DNA from 3 places in the Sporomusa termitida genome. Region 2 is predicted to be linked to each of the others. Evidence: riboswitches for the same ligand, from Rfam matches in the RefSeq annotation. Region 2 holds a riboswitch; each other region holds the start of a gene.
The links. A riboswitch is a leader RNA that binds a small molecule or an ion and turns the genes downstream of it on or off. The one in region 2 is predicted to bind cobalamin.

Region 1 (5,528 bases), 1.5 Mb from region 2:
GCCAAATTCAGGAGCATACAAGCGGGACAAAGCATAATCGGTATGTAAAACCTTACCCACAACAATCATGGCCGTACGGTCAATACCGCTCTCCCGGGCAACTTGCGCAATCGTGGCCAAAGTGCCGCGAAAGATTTTCTGATCAGGCCAGGAAGCCTTCTGGACGATAGCCACAGGCGTTTCGCAGGCATAACCGCCGTCGACAAGCTCTTTAACCACATCATCCAGCATATGAACACTCAAAAAGATACACATCGTTGCTTCATGGCTGGCCAGGGCCGCTAATTTCTCTTTTTCCGGAACAGGTGTACGGCCCTCCAGGCGGGTAATAATCACCGTTTGTGAGACATCGGGCAGGGTATATTCCTGTTTTAAGGCCGCCGCTGTGGCCAGGAAGGAACTCACCCCCGGTATAACCTCAAAGGTAATATTTTGGGCCGCCAGCGCATCCATTTGTTCCTGGATGGCGCCATAGATGCTGGGGTCACCGGTATGAAGCCTGACCACCAGCTTGTTGTCCTTAACCCCCGCCGTCATCACGGCAATAACTTCAGCCAGGGTCATGGAAGCGCTATTATAAATCACAGCCCCATTTTTGGCCAACGATAACAGCGCCGGGTTTACCAGCGAACCGGCATAGATAATAATATCCGCCTGACCTAAAAGACGCTGCCCTTTCACGGTTATGAGCTCAGGGTCGCCCGGTCCGGCTCCTACAAAAAATACATTCATTTCACTTGTGCTCCCTTCTTCTTCCCTGTTCATTGCTTCGACAGCTACCCGTTTTTACCACAGGCAATTATATAAATCGGATTAAGTGCTTTAAACATATTGCTGGCACCAGCCTGCTGGAGACGGGTAACCTGAATACAGCAGGCTTCAACATTGTACTCAGTCCGTTGCCGCATGCTGCCAAGGGCAGCTGCTAACGTCTCCACCGTAACCGCCGTTATAATTATTCTGCCGCCCGGCTTAAGCAAACGGTCGGCACCGCTGAGAATCTCAGGCAGCCTGCCGCCGCTGCCGCCAATTAAAATTACGTCAGCCGCCGGCAGCCCGGCCAGCGCTTCCGGGGCAGCACCTAATATGACTTCAACATTGGCAGCCTGAAATTTAGCGGCATTAACCTTAATTAGATCAACACCTTCCGGTTCCCGCTCAATGGCAATTACCCGGCCCCGGCTGGCCAGCAAAGCCGCCTCGACTGACAAAGAGCCGGTACCGGCACCAATGTCAATAACAGTATCAGCAGCACCAATCCCCGCTTTCGCCAGGGTCAATATCCTGATTTCCTGCTTGGTCATCGGGATACCGCCCCGGATAAACTCGCTGTCGGGAATTCCCAGCTTATGGTTCATGCCTTCACCACCATTACACTATGTTCAAAACCGGGTGTAGCCACCGTCTCGGCTAAAGTCAGCGCCGCTACCTCTTCATTATCATAAGACAAATTGGTGCACAGCCAGACACACGCCGTTTCCGGCCACCCCTGCGCTAACAAAATGCGGGCAATATGGCCAGGATTATGCTGAGGATCGGTTAAAATACCCAGTTTATAGCCCGGCCTGAATTTAAGCAGCTCATCAGCCGCCTTGCGGCCATGCATACTAAGCAAGGCCGCATCCTGCCAGACTTCGGCAAGACGGGCAAACGCCAGCTGCACCGAGCTGATGCCGGGGATAACCCGGATACGCGCAGGCGCGAACCGGCTCCTGAGCGCAGTCAGCATACTGTAAAACCCGGGATCTCCCGACACCAGCACAATTACATCCTGACAAGTAAGCTGCTGCCCGATAAAGTCAAGCACGCCCTGAATATCTTTATCTATAATCCGGCTAACCTGGTTGGCTGAGCCAAATGTGTCAAGCGCCCGCTGACTGCCCACCAAAACCTTCGCCCCGGCAATAATCCGGCTCGCGATAGGCAGCACATAATCAGGCGAACCAGGGCCAATGCCCACAACTACTATCTGATGTTCCATCCTAAATGGCCTCCAATTTCCCTGGCTGTCTGATCAAGCCCCAGTATCTCGCCCTTCAGTGTGACAATCACTGTCCCCACGGCCAAATCGCCGAACACATACCGCTCGGCCCGGGCACTGGCCCGCTCAGCCAACACCTTGTACACAGCCGTCATATCATAACGGGCAATAATCGGCATGACAGCCTCGGTCGTAGTGGAGGCCAAAACCTCCTCAACTGCGGCCTGAGGCGCGCCGCCGGCGGCCAGATAGGCGGCCAGCGTTTCCAGTCTGGCGTCAGCCATCCGGTTATGGGTATGAAATATGCCAGCCGATACTTTGACTATTTTTCCGAGATGACCGAATAAAAGCACCCGGCGCATGCCATATTTAACGGCATGCTCCAGCATATGCCCGATAAAGTTGCTGGTCTGAACAACAGCGGCGGCCGGGATACCATAGCGGTTGATTGCGATATCCTGGCCAATTTTTCCCGGGGCAAATACGATCTCATTATATCCCAAGGCCTGTACCACACTGATTTGCGGCACAAGCGAATTCTTAAACGCTTCTTCTGACATCGGTTCAACAATACCGGTAGTGCCGATAATGGATAAACCGCCAACAATCCCGAGGATTGGATTCAGCGTTCTGGTAGCCAGTTTTTCCCCGCCGGGTACAGAGATCGTCACGACCGCGCCCATGCCCGGCGGCAGGCACTCCTCAACAGCCCGGCTAATCATAGCCCGCGGCCCGGGATTCACCGCCGGCTCACCCACAGGCATCGCTAGCCCCGGCTTGGTCACTGTCCCGACTCCTTCACCGGCTTTAATCATTACGCCTGGCTCACCGCTTATCATAATTTCAGCTACAATTTTTACCCCGTTGGTAATATCCGGGTCATCACCGGCGTCTTTAATAACCCAGGCCGTACCACCGCCGGCAATTGCATAGCTGCCGGCCACTGGCGCTACCAGCGCCACCCCCTGCGGTGAAATTACCTCAACTGCGGCCACAGGCTGCCCTTTCCAGGCCATTATCGCAGCTTTAGCGGCGGCAGCCGCACAGGTTCCTGTAGTAATCCCCTTGCGCATCGGTTTGTCAGACAATAAAAAACCCCCTTGAGCAGGGGGTAAATACCAAACAAGATTTTTTTTGCCTGATTATTGTACCCACACCTGCCTATCTTCCGTAGGTCCCAGTACTTCATCTTTTTAAAACCGTGGAATCGTTTGCACGGGCCTTGCATATCGGCCATAGGTAAGGCGGCGACAACGCAGCAGGGCGGGAAAAGCTGCGCAAACTATCCTTGGTTTTGAGGGAGATGAAATATAGCGGCATGTGCCGGAACAGGCAGGTCTTCTGACTCTGGTTCATCGCGACCTTAGTAGTCCACCAAGCCCAAGCTAGACTTGACGGACTACTCGCCTTCCCGGTTTCCCAGTGGCACAAATTAAGCAGCATCCCCAATACAGTGGCGGGACCGTGCCGGTATTGCACCGGACTTCCCTATTAAGCGTGAAGCACCCGTTCCCTACACCTATCAAATTATTATTTTAGATTAATTCCCTATTGTTAAGTATTTTTCCTGCCGGTCGGTCGAATAATTATGAATTTTAATAGTTAGCCTCTTAATTACAAAAATTATGCAATTTTTTGCGAATTCAAACAGGATTTTTTTATACTAATGCGGAATGTTACACTGGTCAGACCATCATACCAAATATTTAATCTTAATTATGGGGGAGTGGAGAGTTTGAAAAAAGTGAGTGAGCATTGGCAACCAGCGCTTACAGCCTATGCCGACGGCTTCAGCCTGTTCTCAGAGTTTGAAGCAAGAGCCAAAAATGCAGCCGCTGAGGTTTTCCGGGTCAAAACAGCGGCCGACGCTACTGAAGTCGTTACCAGCCTTGTAAAGTACACTAATGCCCGCAAGATTGTAGCTGTTAACAGCCCGCTGCAGCAGGCAGCCGGCATCAATGCCGCCCTGGCCGGACTTGGTGTTGCTCTGTACACCGACCAGGCCGACATTGCCGAGCATGCGGAGAGCGCTGACATTGGCATCTCGGCGGTGGAATTTGCCATCGCTGAATCAGGCAGCGTCTGCCAGGATGCCATGGCCTTTGAAAGCCGCCTGGTCTCCATGCTGCCTCCTGTTCATGTTGTTTTTATGAACAGTGGTCATGTTGTGCCTGGCGTAACGGAAGCCATGGAGGTAATCTCCAGGGTATATGACCGTGGTTATATTAGTTTCATTACCGGTCCCAGCCGCACTGCCGACATTGAACGCGTGCTGACAATCGGCGTACATGGTCCCAGCCGTTTTATCATTATTGCCGTTGATGAAGAAGTTAACGGAGGTAATTATTAATGAATACGAACAACCGGAATATAAAAAATGAAATAGAAGAGAAACTGAACGATGATGTATTGCGCGGCGCCTTAGGCCGTTTTGCCGAGGCCTACCCCGTCTCCCGGGCCAAGGCTTATGAGAATGTAGCCGATGTCGAAGCCCTCCGTGAGCAGGTCCGGCAAATGAAGATGGGGACTGTTGCCGACATTGACAACCTGGCTGCTAAATTTGAAGCCGAAGCAACCAGCCGCGGCGCCAAAGTATTCCGGGCCCATGATGGTGAGGCCCTGAAAAAATATCTTATCAATCTCTGTCAGGAAAAAAACGTAAAGCGGATTGTCAAATCCAAATCCATGGCCTCCGAGGAGATTCACCTTAACCATGACCTGGAGGCGGCCGGACTGCATGTAAAGGAAACCGACCTGGGCGAGTGGATTATCTCCCTGGCCGGCCACAAGCCCTCCCATATGGTCATGCCGGCCATCCATTTAAACCGGGAGCAGATTGCCGATTATTTTTCCCGGGAACTGAAACAGGAAATTCCCACTGATATTCCCTTTATGGTCCAGGCAGCCCGTACAGCCCTCAGAAGTGAATTCCTTCAGGCCGATATGGGCATTTCCGGGGCAAACTTCGGCATCGCCGAAAATGGGGCTATCGGCCTGGTAACCAATGAAGGCAATGCCCGCCTGGTAACTACCCTGCCCCGTATTCATGTTGTTATCATTGGTTATGAAAAGCTGATCCCCACAATCAAAGACGCCGCACCAATCCTGCGCACCCTGCCGCGCAACGCCACCGGCCAGTTGATGACCAGCTATATGACCATGACTTCAGGCGTTACCCCGGTAATGGTTAAACAGGCTGGCAAATGGGTTGAACAGGAAAAGGAGCTTCATATAATCCTTTTTGATAATGGCCGCTTAAAAGCAGCCCGTGATGACAAATTCAAAGAAATCTACCAATGCGTCCGCTGTGCCTCGTGCCTGAACGTTTGTCCTGTATATACGCTGGTAGGCGGCCATGTGTACGGTCACATTTATGCCGGCGGCATCGGCGCCATCCTGACGGCCTTCCTCAACAGCATGGGGGACTTTGAAAAAATCAATGAGTTATGTATCGGCTGCCGCAAATGTGTCGAGATATGCCCCGGCAAGATTGACATCCCCCATCTCATCGAGGAGCTCCGGGCTAAAGCCGTCCGGGAACATGGGC
Region 2 (5,528 bases):
AGCGCAGACCGAGCCGCCGCAGGAGCCTGGGCGTCAGCCCCAGGACCGCCCGGACACCGGATCACCGGCTCAGGAGCAGCAACCTGAGCAGCAAGCCGGACAGGACAATCAGGCTAGCAGCGCCCAACCGGCTCAAGAAGTGGTTTATGCTGTGGGCAACCCTTTTGCAGTAAAACGTGTGGCTCATGATAAAGACCGCCTGGTACGGCGCGGGTCTGGCCGCCGGTCACGCACCAGGACCGATTCCCGGGCCGGCAGGTATGTCAGAAGCACCTGCCGCCGTGACTGCAATGATCTGGCGCTTGACGCCACTATCCGGGCGGCGGCCCCCTGCCAGCGTCAGCGCCGGCAGCGCGGGCTGGCAATTGTTATTGAGTCCGGTGATATCCGGGAAAAAGAACGGGAAAAGCGTATCGGGAACTTTATTTTGTTTGTCGTCGATGCCAGCGGTTCGATGGGGGCCCGGCAAAGGATGATTGAAACCAAGGGTGCCATTCTCTCGCTGTTGCTGGATGCTTATCAAAAGCGGGACAAAGTGGCGATGATCGCCTTTAAGGGTGCGCAGGCCGAGCTGCTGCTGCCGCCTACCAATAGCGTGGAACTGGCCCAAAAGTGCCTCAGTGAGCTGCCGGTAGGCGGAAAAACGCCCCTGACTGCCGGTCTGGTCAAAGCGACTGAGGTTATCCGGCAGCAGCTTAAGCGCAGTCCGCACATGCGTCCTATCCTTATTTTACTTACTGACGGCAAGGCGACCACCGCAATGGCGGGCGGCAGCCCGCTGGCCGAAGCGCGGCTGGCAGCGGCTAATATCAGAGAAGAGCTGGATATCACCTGTCTGGTGATCGACACCGAGAAAAAAGATCTGCTGTCACTGGGCATCGCTCAGGAGTTAGCGGCAAGCATGGGTGCCAAGTGCTATACTGTTGAGCAGCTTAAAACCGACAGCCTTGCGGGTCTTGTCCGCGGGCAACTGGCTACTTAACGATACAAGGAGGATATTATGAATAACCATAAGCTGCAGCAGTATCCGTTTGCCGCCATTGTGGGACAAACCATTATGAAAAACGGCCTGATCCTGAATGTCATTAATCCCCGGCTTTCCGGCCTGCTTATCCGGGGAGAAAAGGGCACCGCTAAATCGACAGCAGTGCGGGCCCTTGGCGAACTTCTGCCGGAAATTGCAGTCGTCGCCGGCTGCCCGTATAGTTGCGATCCCGACAATGTTCAGGCCTACTGTCCGTATTGCCGGCAGCGTCAGGCTGCAGGGGAGGCTTTGCCCCGCCGGCACCGGCCGATGCGGGTGGTTAATCTGCCGGTATCGGCGACCGAAGACCGCGTTGTTGGCACCCTGGATATTGAGCAGGCCATCAAAAGTGGCGAGAAAAAATTTGAGCCGGGGGTGCTGGCTGAGGCCAATCGCGGCATTTTATATGTAGATGAGGTCAACCTGCTGGATGACCATATCGTCGATGTGCTGCTGGACGCAGCCGCCATGGGCATAAATACAGTGGAACGTGAGGGCGTGTCCTTTTCTCACCCGGCGCAATTTATTCTGGTGGGAACGATGAATCCGGAAGAGGGCGAACTGCGGCCGCAACTGCTGGACCGGTTTGGGCTCTGTGTGACAATTGCCGGTATTTATGATGCCGCTCAGCGCGTTGAAGTGATTAAACGGCGTGCCGCCTTTGAAGAGAATCCGGCAGCTTTTACCGCCGGCTGGGAAGCCGCGCAAATACGCCTCAAAGACCAGATTGCAGCTGCCCAACAATTGCTGCCGGCTGTGCGCGTTGATGACAATATCCTGTATAAGATTGCCGGCACCGCAATTGAGGTCGGTGTGGACGGCCACCGGGCCGATCTGGTAATGCTTAAGGCGGCTAAGGCCCTGGCTGCCTGGTACGGCAGTAATCAGGTCAGCGTAGAGCATGTGGCGGAAGTTAGTGAATTGGCGCTCATGCACCGTATGCGCCGCAAACCATTCCAGGAAGTCGGCACTGAGCAGCGGAAGCTGCAACAGATTATGAGTAAAATTTGATATTCTTTTATGTACGGCAGCAAGTAGACAGCAGCGAAAACTATTGACACAGTTCGAGATAAATTATATATTTATACCAATTAAAGAAAATATTTCATCGAAAATTGAATAAATAAGTCAGGTGCCAATAGGGCTTAATAGGGAAGAACGGTGCAACACCGGCGCGGTCCCGCCACTGTAATGGGAGCGAATCCAAGATATGCCACTGAAACAATTGGGTTTTGGGAAGGTTTGGAGGAGCAATGAACAAAGCCAGGAGAACTGCCTGTCTGTCAATCACCGTTTTACTCACGAGCGATGAGGAGGGGATTTAAGGAACACGTTGTTTCCGGTTGGGTTGTACGTCCGGCGATAGTGGCAGTTCTGTATTGTATGATATTAACCTCTTCGCATGCAGCGGAGAGGTTTTTTGTTCGCGCGTTTTTCTAGATAAGGTGCTGGCGAATCAGGTGCAACCAGAGTACCCGGTTCGCCAAACTTGTGTACAGGCTAGCCTGTGGCCGGGCTTATAGGAAAGCCAACAAAGACGACTAAGCTTTATTGGCTTTCCTATATAGTAAAATTGTCCGGGGTAAGCTAGAGGAGCCGGCATCTGTGCTGCCATACCCGCTTGGATTGGATCATTTGCTACCGGAAGGCTAATCACAATGGACCGTGGCGGCGAATTGTGCACCTGTAGATAAAGGAGTATGTTAATGAATAAATGGAGTAACCGAACCAAATGGAGCCTGTTAGTGGCTGTTTGTATCCTCACTGCTGTAGGCAGCCTCTGTTTTGGCCAGACTTTTTACTCGCCCGGCACGGTCTACTCGGCTATTGTGGCCGGCGGCACCGATTTTAGAAGCGGTGATTACACAAAGCAGGCTGAGGCCTATGCTGTGATCTGGCATATCAGACTGCCCCGGATTATTGCCGGCTTGCTGGTTGGCGCCGCGCTGGCCGTGGCCGGGGCCGTTATGCAGGGGATTTTTTCCAATCCCCTGGCGGAGCCGGGCATAATCGGCCTGTCCAGCGGGGCGTCCCTGGGGGCCGTTATTGCCATTGCCCTGGGAATTACGGGAGTAAGCTTATATGTGATGCCCCTGTTTGCCGTGATCGGCGCTGTTTTGGCGTTAGCCATTATTCTGCTGCTGGCCGTCCGGCAGGGCCGGATTCCGGTCATGGTTCTGCTGCTGGCCGGGGTCGCGGTCAATTCTTTTACCGGTGCCCTGACGAACGCGGTGCTGATGGTCTTGAACGAGCAGCGGCTGCGGGAATATCTGTTCTGGATCGTCGGCGGATTGGACTACCGGCGGTGGGAGCATATTACCCTGGCTATCGGTCCCATCCTGGCCGCTGTTATTATTTTATTTCTTATGGCCCGGCATTTGAATATTCTGGCCCTGGGGGAAACCGAGGCCCGCAGTGTCGGCCTCCATGTCATCCGCTACCGCTTGATTTTTCTCGGGCTAGCGGCTACGGCCACCGCCGCGGCGGTCTGTATCAGCGGCAGCATTGGTTTCGTCGGGCTGGTGATCCCCCACATGATGCGGTTTATTGTCGGACCCGACCACCGGCAGCTGCTGCCGGCGTGTACTTTGGCCGGCGGCACTTTTCTTGTCGCCTGCGATACGCTGGGGCGCAGCCTGTTCGGCGTTATCGAGATTCGCGTCGGTATCATCACCGCATTGTTGGGAGCCCCGTATTTTCTATATTTACTGCGCCGGTCGCAGCGAAAGGAGTAATGGGGCTATGAAGCGTGCTATTGTCAATGTGCAGGCCTTACGTGCCGGCTACGAGAAAAAAATTGTGTTGCAGGACATATCCTTCTCTGCCGGACAGGGAGAGCTGATTGGTATTATTGGTGCCAACGGCGCGGGTAAAAGCACCCTGCTGCGGACCATGCGGGGGCTGCTGCCCCGCCAAGGGGGCCGGGTAGAGCTGTTGGGCCGGGAAGTGGGGACTATCCCCGAGAAGGCACTGGCCAAGCAAGTTGCTTTTTTGCAGCAGGCAGTCGAGATTGGCTTCGGCTACACCAGCAAAGAGGTTGTTGCCGCCGGCCGCTATCCCTATCTCTCCTGGTGGCAGGGCGAAAGCCCGGAAGATGAAAAAATCATTCGCGAAAGTATGGAGTATACGGATGTGCTCAGCCTGGCCGATACCCCGCTGGCCAACATATCCGGCGGTCAGAAGCAGCGGGTGCTGCTGGCTAAGGTTTTGGCTCAGCAGACCCCGATCCTGTTCCTGGACGAGCCGATGACCGGCCTGGATGTTGTGTATCAGGAAGAGATATTCCGGTTTTGTCAGCGCCTTTGCCATCAGGGCAAAACCATATTGCTGGTGGTGCATGATCTAAGTGCGGCCGCCCGTTTTTGCTCGCGGCTGCTGTTGATTGGCCGGGGCGGCTTGCTGGCTGACGGTCCGCCCACCGCGGTGCTGACAAGGGAGCATTTGTCGCAGGCGTACGGACTGCCGGTGCAGGTCGTCCATAACCCGGTTACCGGCAGTGTGGAGGTGTTTGCCGGCCTGCGCCGGAACAAAAACGAACAGCTGCCGCGGGTGCACGTAATTGCCGGCGGCGGCTGCGGCTGTCCGGTAATCCGGCGGCTGGCGACCGCCGGTTTCGAGGTCAGCGTGGGGGTGGTGGCCGAAGGGGACAGCGATGCGGAAGCGGCCAGGATTTTTGCCGAAGACTACGTAATTACCAAACCATTCGCCGACAACGATGCGGACGCTGCCGTTGCAAATGGCAAGCTTGTGGCCCGGGCGGATGTGACGGTATTATGCAGTTTGCATGTTGGCAAAAATAATCTCGGTAATCTGGACGCGGCGATGAAGGCGGAAAAATTAATTATTCTTGAAGACAGCCCCATCGACGGACGCGATTATACCGGCGGCAGGGCAGCCGCGCTATACCGGCAATTGCTGGCTAAACATGGTGTGAAGGTCATGTCCACTTCTGCCTTCTATCATGAGATGTACAGCCTGCATGAGGACGAAAAAACTGTTTAATCAGCAACTGCAGCCTCTTTATCTATTTTATGCAAACAGAGTCAAGGAAGCTCCATGACAAGGAATATATTAAGTAATATAAGCAACGTTTACTGATTATGGGACCGGCATTACAATGTTCAGTTGATTTACAAAGCCTATGAGGTAAAGCTGCTGCTGGAGTGAACATTTTGGCAATACGAAAGATACTGGCGAATAAAAAACGGTGGTTATTGGCGGCAGTTGCGCTGACGGCGGTAATTCTTGCCGGCATTGGTCACTTTTTTAACTCCCAGGGCAATGTTGCCCGGAATGCTGCCCGGGGCGGCGTAGTCAGGCCGCTGGTGACGGCGGTGACTGTTGAACCCCGTGATATGCTGACAAGAGTGCTATTGAGCGGGCAGACGGCAGCGGCGGCGCAGGTGGATATAGCAGCAAAATATTCCGGCCGTATTGCTCAGGTCCGGGTGGAGCTGGGGCAGGTTGTGGCTGCCGGTCAGGTGTTAGCGGTCCAGGATATGCA
Region 3 (5,528 bases), 750 kb from region 2:
ATTGGAGACTTTGCTAAAGTACGCTGATTCGGCTGCCAAAGCAAAGCTTTATGCCGAACGCCTACAAGCTAAAAAACTGGAGGAAGCCCCCGGCGTAGCGGCCGGAGCAGCGGCCTATAGGCCGCTGCTCAGTGTTCATGACCGGGGTGACCGGCTGTTGGCGCTGGCCCTCAAAGGGGACCGGCTTAGTATTAAGATTGATGATAAAGAGGCTGTGCAGGCGCTGCCGGTAGCCGCCGCCAAGGCCGGCGCCGTTTATCTTGAGGCCGCCTGGGGCGGTTATGGCTGGAGTCAGAGAAATCTGGCCGATGACGTATACGACGGCGTATTTGAACAGCTGACGATTACCGGAAATACGGGGGCAGACAGGGAAAAAATTTTGTTTGACAGCAGGCTGCAGGGCTTTGCGGCGGTTAAGCTTACCGTCAGACAGCTGTGGGCAGGCCTGATAAACTGGTTTATTGTAAACTTGTAGGCAAAGGGGGAGCTATGTAAATGAACAGCACAGGCTGGACAATCTGTAAGGCAACCATACTGGCAGCTGTCTTGGTTATTCTGATCGGCTGTAATTATAATGGCCAGTCGGCCGGCAATCAAATGTTGAAAGAGCCGGCCAAGCGCTCGGCCTGGTTAGCCTACTGGGATCTGGAGGCAGGCGCAAAAGACCTGGCAAGGATCGGTAAAAAGCTGGATCAGCTCTCTTATTTCGGTGCCTATTTTGCTAAAGACGACACTCTGTTCCTGCCCCGTGAGCTGAGTGCCCAAAAAAGTGAGCTGCAAGCGAAACAGCGGGGTTATGAAACCTATCTTACTTTTGTCAATGACCTGCACAAGGCCGACGGATCGGTCGTGATGAAAGATACGGAGGTTCTCCGCCGGGTGTTTGCCGACGAGGCGGCTATGGAAAAGCATATTGATGAGATTATTGCCATGACTTTACAGGCCGGCTTTGATGGTATTGAAATTGATTACGAACGCGTATGGAAAGAGGCTGAAGCCGGACAGTTATTCTTAACCTTTGCCGAAAAGCTTTATGTCAAAGCCCTGAACAATAACCTGAAACTAAGGCTGGTGCTGGAACCGGGTACGCCCTTCGCTGCCACCCGTTTTCCCCGGGGGCCCGAATATGTGGTTATGGCCTATAACCTCTATGGCATGCACAGCGGACCCGGGCCAAAGGCCAATAAGGAGTTTATTCAAAAGACAGCGGCCCTCATGCAGACTTTGCCTGGGGAAAAATCATTGGCCTTGTCCACAGGCGGCTGCCTGTGGAGCGATAACGGGGAAAAGCGGTTTCTGACGGAAATCGAGGCCAAAACCCTGGCCGCGGTTTATGAGGCGGAGCCATTAAGGGATGACGAAAGCCAGTGCCTGGTTTATTCTTATCAGGATAACGGCATTTCCTATCAGGTATGGTATGCTGATGTCAAAACATTAAATTATTGGCTTGCGGTTGCGCAAGAGCAGGGGATAAATAATATCAGCCTGTGGCGTTTGGGCGGTAACGTGGCTGTTAATAAACTTAAATAAAAACCTCAGGCAGCGCCAAAGGCCTGCCGGTGATTTGGGCCGGCAGGCCTTTTGGTCATTAATCAGGCTAATAGGCCGCCAGTTGAGTTCACGGCAGCTGCTTTAAGACGGATAAGCAACCTGAAAAGAGATTTGGTTGATATAGGCGCTTGTATCCTGGGTAAGCCAATGATTTTTCAAGGGGAGAAGATAGATATTGCTCATAATTGTCAGGCGGTTAAGGGCAATGAAGTCCATTATTTTTTTATATACTGTTGGTGCCTCTTGATAATAGGTTCCCCGGAAGCGCATTGTCAGATATAAGCCTGCCGGCCGGACGCAGCAGTGCTTTTTGGCGGCAGTATGGGCAACCGGTGTGAAATACTGGATGGTTTTATTAAACTTTCCGGCCAGAAACTCATTTTTATCGATAATCCAGCCGGTAGTAAATTCCTTGAAGTGTTTTTTGGAGACGGCGGTTTGATTGTGGCGGGATAAAATCCTGATCCGTTCCCGCACAGACACCCCTTCTGTTAGCAATTCGCTGACAAATAAAGTTTTTTCCGGCTGATAATTTAATTGAATTTGATCAAACAGGGTTTGGCGGATTTTAGCTATTGTTTTTAATGACAACTGTAAACTGTTTTTAATTTTAGTGGTTTCTTCGATTAGCTTATCGCATTCTTTGTCTTTATCCAGCAGCAGCTGCTCGAAATTCTCCAGGCTGCGGTGCTGGAGATAATTTTTGATAGCCTGAATAGGAATATTTAGCTTGCGCATATTGAGAATAATTTCCAGTACAAGGTATTGAGAAACGGAATAATAGCGATAGCCGTGCTGGTTTACAAAGGCCGGAATCAGTAATTCATTTTTGTCATAATACAATAATGTTTGTTTGGGGATACCATAGAGCGCCGCCAGTTCGCCGGCGGTAATGTAATTCTCTTTGTCATTTGCCATATTCCGTATTTCTCCTATATCAAATAATGTACCGGTCTTAAACAATGCCGTAAGTGCGTGCAGCTTAATGTTGTAATCATTATTATTGATAAAGCGGGGTGTGTCAAGAATAAACCGAATAATTCGGTTGCGCTTCAGGCGGGGAGCTTGAAACCGTATGACCGGTATATAGCGGCTGATTTAACCTTCAGCCAGCTCAGCGTCTCCGCAGGGCAGCTTATTTTTATCCTGCCAGAATTATAAACAGTGAATGTTATGTCCGGGGAATATGGAAAATCTTTATCCTAAGGCACAGGCGGCTGCTGCCGGCGTCTCCCGGACTTGACAGAAGCCACTAATTAGCCTGTTGTGACTGAGGCGGTAATGTCAGGTTTATAAAAGACTTGACTATATAACCGGTATATAGTTTACCTTATTAGTTGACATATGCTTTACGCAGATTAATTTAATAGTGTGAAAACAGGTGCCGAAAGGCTTAATAGGTAAATCGGTGCAACGCCGATGCGGTCCCGCCACTGTAACGGGGAGCGATGCCACAACATGTCACTGAAGGTCAGCTTGGGAAGACGTGGCTGAGCAATGATCCGGAGCCAGGAGAACTGCCTGTTTTTATTTACCAACAGCCTACGAGTGATAGGACGGTAATTCAGGGTACTGACAAGTGTTATTTGCCATGTCTTTGCGTGCGCAAAACCAGACCTGCCGACAGTACCTTAAAACCTTTCTTCAGCGCGGAAGAAAGGTTTTTTTACATAGATAACATGAGAAGAGTAAGGGGTTTTGTTGATGACAAGAAATGTGTCCCGGAAAAAAGCGATGAGACTGGCAATAGTTTCGGCCCTAACACTCTCGGCCGGCTGCCTCGGGCAGGGCACGGTGCAGGCTGAAGAGATGAAAACCTATTTTTTCGATGAGGTAGTCATTACAGCGACGCGGACACCGGTAAAGGAGTTTGATGCCAATGCCAATATTACGGTAATTACGAGTAAGGAGATTGAAAGAAATCATTATGCCAATCTGTCGGAGGCTTTGCGGGAAGTGCCTGGGGTTATTGTCAACAACTACAGTTTAGCCGGGTATTATGGCAGTAATGGCATGAAAATTAATGGCGCCGACGAGGTTGTTGTGTTAATTGACGGGGTTAAGGTTAATTCGGCCGGGGCCAAGTTTTCGCCCTCGATGTTTGCCAACCTGGATAATATTGACCGCATTGAGGTGCTGAAGGGTTCTGCTTCCACCTTGTACGGATCTGACGCCAAAGGCGGGGTTATCAATATCATCACCCAAAAAATTGAGGGCAACAGCTCGAAAGTAAAGCTGGAGGGCGGCAGCTACAATGGCGAGAATTATTCGTTTATGCATGAAGAGCGGCAGGGGGACTGGGGCTGGCGGGTAATTGCCAAGAAAGCCCTGCTTGGCGATTTTAAAGATGGCCGCGGCCTTACGGTTCCGGCCGCTTTGAATGCCGATATGACAGGCGTCAAAATCACCAAAGATTTCGGCGAGAAGTCGGATCTGACCTTTACCTATGATGCCTATAAGGCCGATTACAAATTTCAGTCCCTGTGGGACAGCCGGTTTAAAACGGGGACAACCGATAATTATAATGGCCGGGTGATTTATAATACCCGTTTGGACGAGAACACGACCAATCAATTCGCAGTCGGCATAAATATGTACGATGATTTGTATCAACTGGACAGCGGCGCTTTTTATGCAACCAAGGTTAAGACCATGAGGATTTCCGATCAGTTTACCAAAAACTTGGCCGACACGCATCTGGTGACAACCGGTTTTGAGTTTGCTGAAGACAAGGTAATTTCCTTTAACGGGATAAAATTAACGAACCGGGCCCTGTATCTGCAGGATGAATGGAAGATTACCGGCCAGTGGAAACTGACCGGCGGCTTGCGGTATGACAATAACTCCGGCTTTGGCAGTCATACTACCCCCAGTATCAATCTGGGCTATAAATTCAGCGATAAAACCAATATGTACCTGGGGCGCAGTGAGTATTTTATTCCGCCGTCGCCAACGCATTTATATAATACCAGCTACGGCAATCCGAACATTAAGCCGGAAACGGGCCATACGTCCGAAGTCGGCATTAACCACCGGCTTGATGATACCTTGGTGGCGTCGGCCCATATTTTTAAACGGGATTCGAAAAACCGGATCGGCTATGTTTATCCCCGGTACACTAATGTTGGCGATGAGAAGGCCGACGGCTGGGATATTCAGCTCCGCAAGCAATTTTCCAGCGCTGTCAGTGCTTTTGTCGGCTATACCCATACCAATGTGGAGGCGACACAACAAAGGGCGGCCAATGTGGACGGCTATATACCCAAAGGGGCCTGGAATGTGGGCACTGATTACAGTGCCGGCAAATTAGACGTTTCGCTCGTCGGCAAAGGCATTATTGACAGGCCCGGTCCCCAAACTGCTGACGCCGTGGACGATTTTTTCCCGGCCAACACCTACTGGGTCTGGGATATCGGGGTCAATTACCAGGCCGGCAAAGCCGTTAAAGCCTTTGTAAAAATAAATAATATCTTTGATAAATTTTATGCAGAGCACTCCAATGCCCGTTATTACTGGAGCTCAACCCCGGCTGGACAATGGTGGAGCGCCCCGGGCCGGAATATCCGCGTCGGTATGGAGTATACATTCTAAGCTATTGACTGTATGACCGCTATATAGCGTAGAATGGAAAAAACTACATTTGGAAATGAGGTAAAAGCATGAGTTTGGAAAAAAACCATCCTCAATATGAGATTCCCAGTGAGCCCCATGCAAAATTACGTTATGAAAGTGCAAAAAAGCATGCTCAATCTGCCAAAGCGGCCGGGAAATCCGCCGGGGAAATTCATGAGATTTTTCGTAAAGTAATGAATGCTGACCTGAAAAATTTGGCAGACCTCCCGCAAGACGAGGCCCACCAAAAATATCGTTCGGCCCTGATGCATGCCCGGAAGGCAATAGAGAACGGCAAAACTCCGGCAGAGGCTCATAGTCTATTCAGGAATATTATCACTGCGCAGACTACCGGTCAGGGGCAT

Region 1: it holds a riboswitch for cobalamin, as region 2 does, so the genes downstream of both, cbiD (cobalt-precorrin-5B (C(1))-methyltransferase CbiD) here and SPTER_RS01745 (FecCD family ABC transporter permease) in region 2, are expected to answer to the same signal.
Region 3: it holds a riboswitch for cobalamin, as region 2 does, so the genes downstream of both, SPTER_RS05100 (TonB-dependent receptor plug domain-containing protein) here and SPTER_RS01745 (FecCD family ABC transporter permease) in region 2, are expected to answer to the same signal.

What each region holds. Positions count from the first base shown of each region.
Region 1 covers NZ_CP036259.1:1,836,509-1,842,036, reverse strand. The annotation lists gene cobM (precorrin-4 C(11)-methyltransferase) at 1-732, opposite strand, end outside; gene cbiT (precorrin-6Y C5,15-methyltransferase (decarboxylating) subunit CbiT) at 777-1,358, opposite strand; gene cbiE (precorrin-6y C5,15-methyltransferase (decarboxylating) subunit CbiE) at 1,355-1,981, opposite strand; gene cbiD (cobalt-precorrin-5B (C(1))-methyltransferase CbiD) at 1,966-3,054, opposite strand; cobalamin riboswitch at 3,296-3,519, opposite strand; gene SPTER_RS08280 (LutC/YkgG family protein) at 3,726-4,331, shown strand; gene ldhH (L-lactate dehydrogenase (quinone) large subunit LdhH) at 4,331-5,528, shown strand, end outside.
Region 2 covers NZ_CP036259.1:383,908-389,435, forward strand. The annotation lists gene SPTER_RS01735 (putative cobaltochelatase) at 1-982, shown strand, start outside; gene SPTER_RS01740 (magnesium chelatase ATPase subunit I) at 1,001-2,035, shown strand; cobalamin riboswitch at 2,138-2,318, shown strand; gene SPTER_RS01745 (FecCD family ABC transporter permease) at 2,731-3,759, shown strand; gene SPTER_RS01750 (ABC transporter ATP-binding protein) at 3,767-5,026, shown strand; gene SPTER_RS01755 (efflux RND transporter periplasmic adaptor subunit) at 5,197-5,528, shown strand, end outside.
Region 3 covers NZ_CP036259.1:1,135,687-1,141,214, forward strand. The annotation lists gene SPTER_RS05085 (polysaccharide deacetylase family protein) at 1-475, shown strand, start outside; gene SPTER_RS05090 (glycosyl hydrolase family 18 protein) at 496-1,530, shown strand; gene SPTER_RS05095 (MerR family transcriptional regulator) at 1,633-2,469, opposite strand; cobalamin riboswitch at 2,914-3,090, shown strand; gene SPTER_RS05100 (TonB-dependent receptor plug domain-containing protein) at 3,256-5,142, shown strand; gene SPTER_RS05105 (hypothetical protein) at 5,211-5,528, shown strand, end outside.